3 regions of the Selenomonas oralis genome follow, and region 1 is predicted to be linked to each of the others. Evidence: riboswitches for the same ligand, from Rfam matches in the RefSeq annotation. Region 1 holds a riboswitch; each other region holds the start of a gene.

Region 1 (3,279 bases):
CTCTTCAGCTCTCGAAGAATTGAGACGGCTTGCCGACGCGATGTGAACTTTCTTTAGAAGATGCGCAAGCAACTGAAACGTCTGCAGAAGGAGCAAGGCCTCGTCTTCGTTCATGGGAGTGGACGGCGCAAAAGCATGCTGCAAAAGATGCTGGAGAAACTGGACGAATTCATCGCACGCTGGAAAGATTACCAGAAAAAGCTCCGCATCATGGGAACGCGCAACAGCTTCGCCAAGACGGATCCCGATGCGACCTTTATGCGGATGAAAGAAGATGCGATGCGAAACGGACAACTGAAGCCGGCCTACAATATCCAATGCGGCGTCGATGCAGAATTCATCACATGGGCAACGGTTGGACCGCAACCGACAGATACGACGATGCTCATCCCGTTCCTAGAAGATTTTCATGCGCATACGAAGGAGCGCTATGCCAAGGTCATCGCCGACGCTGGTTATGAAAGCGAAGAGAACTACGTCTATCTCAAAGCGAATGGGCAGGCGGCCTACATCAAGCCGAACAACTACGAACGAGCAAAGACCCGGGCTTGGAAGAATGACATCGGGCGTTTCGAGAACATGACCTATCTCAGCGACGAAGACGCCTATCTCTGTGCCGACGGCAGGAAACTCACGGTTACGGGCACGAAGACGGTAAAGAGCAAGACCGGCTATGCGAGCGTCAAAACCTGCTACAAGGCAGACCCAATCCATCTGCCTGAAGGTTTTGATTGACACGTTACAAGTCTCATGTTATTATATAATAAAAATTTTATATGATTGAATTGGGTGTCTTTGGACTTAATAGGGAATTTGGTGCAAGCCAAAGCGGTCACGCCACTGTAGCAGCGAGCGACTTTGCAGAAGGACGCACAGCGTTCTTGGTCACTGAGAGTTTTTCTTGGGAAGGCGCAAAGAAACGATGAACTGAAGCCAGGAGAACTGCCTAGTTGACAATCACCGATTGACCTGCGAGTGACGGGGATGGAGATTTTGTATACATGGATGCTCATACTATGCCTGAGCTTATTCGGTATGGTGTTTTTTGAGCAGCTGAGATTACAGCCCGTTTCCTTTGGATGGGGAAACGGGCTTTTTGTATGGAGCGAGGGCGGCAGAGAACTTCATCGTGAACGCGCCGTTGCTGATGATATGGAGTGCAGAAAAATTATATAGAAGAAGGATCTGAATCCGGAGGCAGAAGAGAAGATTGGGGAGAAGGTGATGGCAGGAGCAAAGGCAAATTGTGTTTGACCGTATCCGGATCGGCAATGATTCGGTGGAATCAACAAGAGGTGGTCTCAAAAAATTAAAGAACGAGGTGTTTTCATGTTTCAGACAAAGAAGTATATGGTTTCCGTTGTTACGGTTCTTCTTCTGATGGTCAGCATGATTTTCACGGCCTGCGGAGGTTCAGGAGATGTGAAGAAGGATGCGGCGCAGAATGACAAGCCCATTGAGATTACGGATGTAACAGGACAGACAGTCACGTTGAAAAAGCCGGCAGAACGCGTCGTTGTGCAGTGGAGTGCTTCGGGCGGTGCGTTTATGACGATGGCGGCACTGACAGGCAAGGATGTTGCCAATATCATCGTTGGGATTGATCCGTCTTTAAGCAAATATCGTGTGGATATGTGGAATCATTTCAAAGCGGATCTTCCGGAATTGGAAAAGATTCCTCTCATCGGCGCTGTGAATGAAAAAACCTTCGATACGGAAAAGGTGATTTCTCTGAATCCGGATGTCATCTTTATCCCGTTGTACATGAAAGATCAGTACGAATCCGATGTGAAGCCGAAGATCGATGCAGCCGGAATACCGACTATTTATATCGACTATCATGCGGAGAAGCTTGAAAATCATCAGCGTTCGATTGAAGCCATCGGCAAGGCGTTGGGCAAGGAGGAGCGCGCGGAAGAGCTCAAGAAGTTTTATACGGAGCACGTGACAAGGGTCACCGACCGCGTCAATAAGATCAACAAGCCGAAACCGACGGTCTATATTGAGACGGGCAATGAAGGACCAGAAGGATTTGGCACTGCATACAGCAGCAAGGTTGCATGGGGTGCCTTGGCAACGGTGTGCGGCGCCGATCTCATTACAAAAGATGTAGTCGCATCGGCGGGTCCTGTCAATCCCGAATTTATTCTGGAAAAGGATCCCGACATCATCATGATCATGGGCTCCTATTGGCCGAAAAAGGCTACTGCCATGCGCCTCGGATTTGAAACAAGCGAAGAGAATTCTCAGGAGCTCTTGAAGGCATTTACACAGCGCGATGGTTGGAATCAGCTGAAAGCAGTCAAGAACAAGCAGATCTATTCGGCTCATCATGGATTGCCGCGTGAGGTCTACGACTGCGCTGTATTTGAGTATCTGGCCAAGACGTACTATCCCGAAGAGTTCGCAGATGTTGATCCGGAAGGCACGCTCAAGGAATTCTACGAAAAATTTCTTCCGTTCTCCTATGGGGGAATTTGGTTCATGCATTTGAATTAGGAAAGGGCTTAACATAGTGGAAGAGATGAAGGATCATTTTGACTACAAAAAGCAGAGTTACCGCAAAATCATCTTTATTTTGCTCGGGCTGCTGATTTGTGCAATAAGTTTTATGACCGACGTGATTGTAGGCCCGGCCTCGCTCACGCCACAGGATGTTTGGCTGGCGGTGATACAGTCGCCGGAGGTTTCCAAAAACGCGAATGTCATCGTTTGGTCGATTCGGCTTCCGACGGCCGTCATGGCTTTGCTCGTCGGGGCTTCTCTGGGGATTGCCGGGGCGGGAATGCAGACGATTCTCGATAATCCGCTCTCTAGCCCCTATACCCTCGGCATATCGGCAGGCGCGGGGTTCGGCGCCTCCCTCGTGGTTGTGGTCGGACTGAGCTCACTGGAGTTTCTGGGTGAGTTCATGGTGCCTTTCGGTGCGTTTATATTCGCAGGACTGACGAGTTTCTTCATATACTCCATCAATAAGATCAAGAGTTTTTCCTCTGAGACAATGATCCTTGCCGGTATTGGCATGATGTTCTTGTTCCAGGCGCTTCAATCTCTGATGCAGTATATGGCAACGCCCGAAGCTCTCCAGAACATTGTTTTTTGGACGATGGGCAGTCTGTCAAAAGCAACTTGGCTGAACATCTCCATTGTTTTCATCGTACTGCTCCTGATGCTTCCGCTTATGATGCGCGAATCGTGGCGGCTGACGGCACTGAAGCTGGGGGATGAAAAGGCCGCCGGTTTGGGGATCAATGTCGAGCGTCTGAGAGTCAAAGTTTT
Region 2 (3,279 bases), 240 kb from region 1:
CCGACGATGCGGTCCTTGCGCAGCTCGAGGCTCTTGAAGCGCGCTTCAAGCGTCTTGCCTACTTCTTCCTGCACATATCCCGCCTCGAGAGCCTTAACGATGCCGCCCTTGCCCTCGATTGCCTGGAACTCAGCCCAGATCTTTTCCTGAATCTCCTTCGTCAGCGTCTCTACCGCCCAAGATCCTCCCGCCGGATCAATCGGCTGCATCAAACCGAACTCTTCCTGCAGCATGACCTGCACGTTGCGCGCGATGCGACGCGAGAATTCATCGCCCTTGCGGATCGGCTCATCGAACGGAGCGTTCTCGAAGGAATCAAGTCCGCCGACGACGCCCGAGAAAATTTCCGTCGTATTGCGCAGCATGTTGACATAAGGATCGTAAACCGTCTTGAAAAACAATGCGGGGCGCGCATGGATATGGATGCGCTGCGCTTCCTCGCCGCCGCCAAACGCCTTGACGATCTGCGCCCAGATCGGGCGAACCGCACGGAGTTTAGCAATCTGCAGGAAGAAGTTCGCGCCCATGGAGAAGCCGAACATCATCTGTTCCGCCGCCTCGTCCACCGTAAGCCCGCGCTCTATGAGAGCGCGCAGGTAAGCGACACCGACGGCAAGTGTCGAAGCAACCTCCTGCACATCATTGGCGCCGCCGCGCGAAACAGCATCGCTTCGCACCATGATCGTCCTGAGCTTCGGAGCATACTTCTTCACCCAAAAAGCCGCTTCCGCCATCTCATCATAAAGCTGCGGAAGTGCGGCATAGTTCTCGCCGCGCTGAATCATTTCACCCAGGGGATCCGCCCCTACGAAACCGCTGAGCTTGGCGAGATCGCCGCCGTCGGAATTGACAGACGCCGCGACGAGAGAAAGCATTGGCAAGGACGAAGCACCCGCATAGATATAGAGCGGATGATGGTCGAGCTTCAAGCCGTTAAGCGTCGTGTGCATATCCTCGACCGTCGTGATATTGCACCCTTCATCACCGATCTTTTCGGCATCCTTGGCATCCTTGTTGAGGAGCGTCGCCGAATCCAGACGGATGTTATAAATCGTCGATCCCTTGTCCACCTCGCGGCGCAGCAACTCGTTGTTTTCCTCAGGCAGCGTCTCGTCGCACGACTGCGCGATGCCCCAAGGCTGTTCAATGTAGCCGTTCGGACGCACGCCGCGAAGGAAGTTGTCCATACCCGGGAAGTCGGTTCTCGGCAAGATTCCGTCTGTCATCTTGTGCGTGTACATCGGCTCAAACGTAATGCCCTCATACGTTTTCGTAAACATCTTCTTCTCGAAGGGAGCCCCCTTCAACAACTCGACGCAAGCCTCTTTCCACTCCTCATACGTCGGCGGCTCAAATTCGTCGAGCGGAACATCGGGGAAACTCGTTTGTTGTTCGGCCTTCTTCAAGATGGCCTGCAGGTCAAGGTTCTCATCCTGACCCTTTGTTTCATTGCTCATACTTCCACAGCCTCCCTTAACAATGATACGGAACACAACAAAACCGCCCTGCGTTTAAAAGGCGGTTTCTGTGTTCCGGTCGACAGGCTTCATGTAGAGATGCTTCTGCACGTCGTTTCCAGTCAGAACATCTTCTTTCCAAATAAAAATCCGGTGCCAAAAGCGCCGGAGAGCCCGCCGTGTCCCAGTACGGCAAAATCCCCTACCCATCGCTCGCAGGTATTGGCACACCTCAATGGTACGCCAACGGTGATGTCAAAACAGGCAGTTCTCCTGGCTCAGATTCATCGTCCAATCATGCCTTCCCAGAGATTTCTCCAGTGGCGTTCTATGACGGACTCCTCTTACAGTGGCGGGACCGCTCCGGCTTCTACCGGATTCCCTATTAAGTCTTGCGACACCTGTCTCCAACAATATGTTGTTTTCATCTTTATATTAACTCTATTTATTGGGGATTGTCAATACTTCCGAAGTCTTTTACAATAAAAATATGAGTTGAACCCCGACCTTTTCCCAAGACTCTTCCAAATCATGCAAGGAGGCTATTCCATGATCAAAATTCATGGCGCCGTCATCATAGAACAAGGCGTGACCTTTGCCATAGTTGTCGTCAAACCCCACGTCACTCAGTACACGGCACGCGCCGTATCGTTCCGCAACGAGATCGCGCCCTTTTTCCGCAACTTGCCCATCATCCTGATGTCGCAGGATCGCGATGGAAAACCGCGCTATTACGGCAGAAAGGACATCGTCGATTTTTTGAAAACAGTGAAAATCGAGCAGATTCCTTGGAAGACATACCATATCTATTAAAAGACGCACCTGCCCCAACAAAAGAAAAAGCGCCTGTCTTGGCGCTTTTTCTTTTGTCATCAGCAAACCGTCAAATCATATTCTTCGTATAGGCATCGTAAAGAACTTTGAGCTCCTCAATCTTATCATACATCTCCACCTGCAGGCCAGAAGCGGCAGCGTAATCGCCCTCATTCAACGCCTTGATCAGAAGCGTGAAAAGTGATTTCTCATCAATGCTGTCTTTTGCGAGATAGGAACGGATTCCATTGATCTTGTTCCAGTTGTAGGAATCCTGATCCGTTACGAAATCCGTCTGCACCTCGCGCGCCTTGCGCACGATATCACGATTTTCAGGAATGATTCGGCTGATGAGCTCCGTTTTCCAGCGCAGGAGCGCGCCCGCCTTGAAAGCGTCGATAATCTGCTCACGAAGTGCACCGCCTGCTGTAATGGCCTCCACCTTCTCCGGGTGGTTCTCAAAGCCCTGCATATTTTCCCAGACCGTCGACGGCGGCGCACCGAAGAGGCGATCGCGTTCCCTTTCGGTATAATCCTCGAATACATCGATTTCGCTCCTGTAAGCGCGATTCTTTTCGAGATAGAACCCCTCCTCGCCTGCATCTTTGGACAATTCCGCCAGCAGGGCATCCGTCGTGCGGGAAACAGCCGCTTTCACCCCATCAAGAACAGCGGAATAGACAGCTGCCAGGACAAGGTATGTATTGGAATACGGATTGCAGGCGCGCAATTCGAAGCGCGTCGCATAAGGATTCGTCAAATCACGAATCAAACCCGCAAGTATCGTGCGGTTGCGTGAGGGAATCTCGGGTGTGTGGCCAAGGGATGTGACAATGCAGACCGGCGCCTCAAACCCCGGCTTCAAACGATTCAAAGAATCATTCGTCGCCGAGACAAACGGATTGATAACCTCGTAATTCTTCAAAAGCCCCATGATTGCGCCATAACCGACAGCACTGAGGAAGTCCTTTTTCATATCCTGCGGCGTAAAGAGATTATAGACCTTGCC
Region 3 (3,279 bases), 140 kb from region 1:
GCAAGCAGCACGACGAAGTCTGCCGTCGCGCAGGGAACCATCGACATCCGCGACAATCCCACGCAGGACATCTCCGCCCTCAGCCGCGATACGGCGAACTCGCTGAACGAGCTGGGCAGAATCTTTGACAAGCAGAAGATCGAAGAGCAGCAGGAACTCGCCGCCGCCTTCGGCGAGGAAGCCTTCCGCCTCGCACATAACTTGCCCGACGACGGCAGCGGCAGAAAAATCGCCGTCCATGCCATTATCGGCGGCATCATGAGCCAGATCACAGGTGCTGGCTTTGCTTCTGGTGCTGTCGGCGCCGGCCTCAACGAAGCTGTTATTAAGGCACTTGATGGCAAAGATCCGGGTACGGTTCAGAGCGTCAGTGCCATCATCGGCGCAACCGTTGCAAAAGCCATCGGTGGGAATGCGGCAGCTGGTGCGACTTCGGTGGCTAGTGGGACGAAGAACAATTATGAGATGATGGCTTCTCCTGAAATGGCAGTTTTAGCAACATTATGTATAGCGATAGGATATGCTCTCATAAAGGAAGCGGTGAACCTGAACATGTTGCAGATGTAGAACCCAGAGAATAACATAGCTGTTTGTTAGGGAGTGTGTTATAGTTGCATCCAATAGAAACCGGAAATTGTAAACAAATTATTACAGAGTGCAAACCTGTAATTCCTTTACTCTTATTAAGATATGAAAGTATCGCCACATATTATACGGAAGAACCCGGTTTTATTTATGACGACCAAAACGAACCTTACGAACAAATTTTTAGACTACGAGAATTTATTCCTAATAAAATGATTTCCTCTTTCATGATTTATGCAAAAGATAGAAAAATATCCCGTCAACAGAATATTTTTATTCGCCATACATATTGGGATAAGAAACATGACAAACAGTATATCTCAGAAAAAGATGATGCAAGAAAAAAACATCTGCTGACGGCGATGCCTTCTTTATATGGAAGGACACTTTGGATTGATTCCCAAAACCGTCATTTTGTAAATATTATTCGCATATTGCAGGATATTCAATTACATATTGAGAAAGGCGTTGTTTTTCATAAAAGTAAACAACAAAAAAGATGGAGCGATCTAGAAATCTGTATACTATTTGATTGGGGAAAATACTGTAGGATATGGGATGGATCACAAGAAAACGATCATTTCGGAAAATGGCTCAAATCATTAAAATATACTATAAAGCAAATACTAAAAACCACCTTAGATGAAGATAAATCTCTGGAGAAAATAACATTAGACCAATCTTTCCCTCTAATGTTATTTCGAGATTTGGTTTGTGGGCTTCATAAAAAATAAAAGACAACCTTTCATGCCAGAAGCATTCAATATATGATGATATTGTCGGCTTGCAAGGATAGATCTTGTTGTTTGGAAAAGGATGCCTTACCGCCGACGGAAAGCAGAAGCAAGGAATACGTGGACAGCACGATTCGTGCAGGAGGCACAGCAAGCCTTATGGCGGCAGAGCATGGCTTTTTCGTCCAAGGCTCCTGAGTTGCAGGAAAGGACATTTCTTTCTCTTTAAACGACGGCCCATAACGCGTATATGCGCTGTTTCCTTGACTTTTTCCGCGATTTGTATAATAATGGCTAGTGGAACAGGTGCCTATGAGGCTCAATAGAGAAGCCGGTTGAACCGGCGCGGTCCCGCCACTGTCGGGTGGAGCGCTCCCAAGAGATGCCACTGGCCATGAGGCTGGGAAGGTTTGGGAAGCGCGAGGAAACCCTAGCCAGGAGAACTGCCTGTTTGACAATCACCGTTGGGGGGATCCCCCCAAGACCCGCGAGCGATGGGAAGGGGATTCTTTTTTTGCTGTCATGGGGCTGCATCTTCATTCTTTTCGCGATGGGATGAAGGCAGCTTCTTATTTTTGCAAATGCAGATACTGTCCCCGGGCGGCGAGTGTGGCAGAGACTTTTGGAGAGATATGGGAGGAAGACATGAAAGGAATATTTTTCGGTATCGGTGTGGGTCCCGGCGACCCGGAGCTTTTGACAGTAAAGGCAATTCGTGCCATGGAGAAGGCCGATGTGCTGATTGCACCGAAGACGGAGAAGAAGGACGGCAGCGTGGCGCTTTCGATTGCACAGCCATATTTGAAGAAGGATATCGAGATCGTCTACCAGGTGTTTCCTATGGTGGCGAACTTTGCGGAGTCGACAGATGCTTGGGAGGAGAACAAGGCGGAGATTCTGGCGCTCTTGGAAGAGGGCAAGAATGTCGCGTTCCTGACGCTCGGCGACCCGATGTTCTACAGTACCTATATCTATGTCTACCGCCTGCTTGAGCATGAGGATGTGGAAATCCAGACGATTCCCGGAATTCCGGCATTTTGCGCCATCGGCAGTCAGCTCGGCTATCCGATTGTCGAGGGGAATGATATTGTTTCCATTATTCCGGCGACGGCTTCGCCGGAGAAGATTGCGAAAATCCTGCCCGTGACAGACAATGCCGTCCTGATGAAGGTTTACAAGAATTTCCCCGCAATCGCCGATATGCTCAGTGAGAACAACCTTGCGAAGAAGGCTGTGATGGTGAGCCGCTGCGGTTTGCCGGACGAGGAGCGCATTGATGATATAGAAGCGCAGAAGGAGAAGAAGGTCAATTATCTCTCGACGATCCTTACGCGCCGTGACGCCTGACGAGGAGGGTGCAAAATGAACCGTGTTTTTCGCATGACAGCTGTGCTGTCCTTCTTCTTGCTGGCTGCCGCTCTTTTTTCCGGCTGCGGCGGCAAGGAAGCGGGGGAGGCTTCAGGAGAAAAGGCATTTGCCGTGATCAAGGATGATATGGGGCGCGATGTCACGCTGCCGACAAAGCCGGAGCGAATCGTCGTGCTGTCGGCCTCGTTCCTTGAGCCGCTGCACGCTGTGGGCGGTGATGTCGTCGGGCGTCCCGATTCGAAAACGCAGATGCCCGACTACGCAAAGGACAAGGCCAGTGTCGGTGCGGTCTACCAGATCGATATGGAAAAGGTGCTTGCGTGCAAACCGGATCTTGTCATCGTCAATAAAGGCATGAATGAAAAGCTTGTGCCGACGCTCGAGGAAAACAACATTCCGGCTCTTGTCCTCGACATGAAGAGCTATGACGATGTGAAGCGTGAGGTTTCGGTCTTTGCCCAGGTCACGGGTGAGAAGGAGAAAGGCGATGCCTTGCTGAAGGAGATGGAGACGAAAGTTCAGGATGTTGTCGCACGTCTGCCGAAGGACAAGAAGCGCATCGCCATCCTGCACAGCACGGCGCAGGGGCTCA

The links. Region 1 has a riboswitch for cobalamin ahead of ACRTGH_RS00215 (ABC transporter substrate-binding protein). Riboswitches for the same ligand answer to the same signal wherever they lie in the genome.
Region 2: linked by a shared signal. The riboswitch ahead of ACRTGH_RS11365 (methylmalonyl-CoA mutase family protein) and the one ahead of ACRTGH_RS00215 (ABC transporter substrate-binding protein) in region 1 are both predicted to bind cobalamin.
Region 3: linked by a shared signal. The riboswitch ahead of cobI (precorrin-2 C(20)-methyltransferase) and the one ahead of ACRTGH_RS00215 (ABC transporter substrate-binding protein) in region 1 are both predicted to bind cobalamin.

The regions. Positions count from the first base shown of each region.
Region 1 is NZ_CP194411.1:45,795-49,073, reverse strand. Features, by position in the region: gene ACRTGH_RS12245 (transposase) at 1-57, shown strand, start outside; gene ACRTGH_RS00220 (transposase) at 136-735, shown strand; cobalamin riboswitch at 771-964, shown strand; gene ACRTGH_RS00215 (ABC transporter substrate-binding protein) at 1,330-2,499, shown strand; gene ACRTGH_RS00210 (FecCD family ABC transporter permease) at 2,525-3,279, shown strand, end outside.
Region 2 is NZ_CP194411.1:2,410,231-2,413,509, forward strand. Features, by position in the region: gene ACRTGH_RS11365 (methylmalonyl-CoA mutase family protein) at 1-1,457, opposite strand, end outside; cobalamin riboswitch at 1,704-1,877, opposite strand; gene ACRTGH_RS11370 (hypothetical protein) at 2,007-2,270, shown strand; gene ACRTGH_RS11375 (type I glutamate--ammonia ligase) at 2,341-3,279, opposite strand, start outside.
Region 3 is NZ_CP194411.1:2,505,026-2,508,304, reverse strand. Features, by position in the region: partial or broken gene ACRTGH_RS11870 (hemagglutinin repeat-containing protein) at 1-471, shown strand, start outside; gene ACRTGH_RS11865 (hypothetical protein) at 612-1,319, shown strand; cobalamin riboswitch at 1,607-1,784, shown strand; gene cobI (precorrin-2 C(20)-methyltransferase) at 1,965-2,666, shown strand; gene ACRTGH_RS11855 (ABC transporter substrate-binding protein) at 2,682-3,279, shown strand, end outside.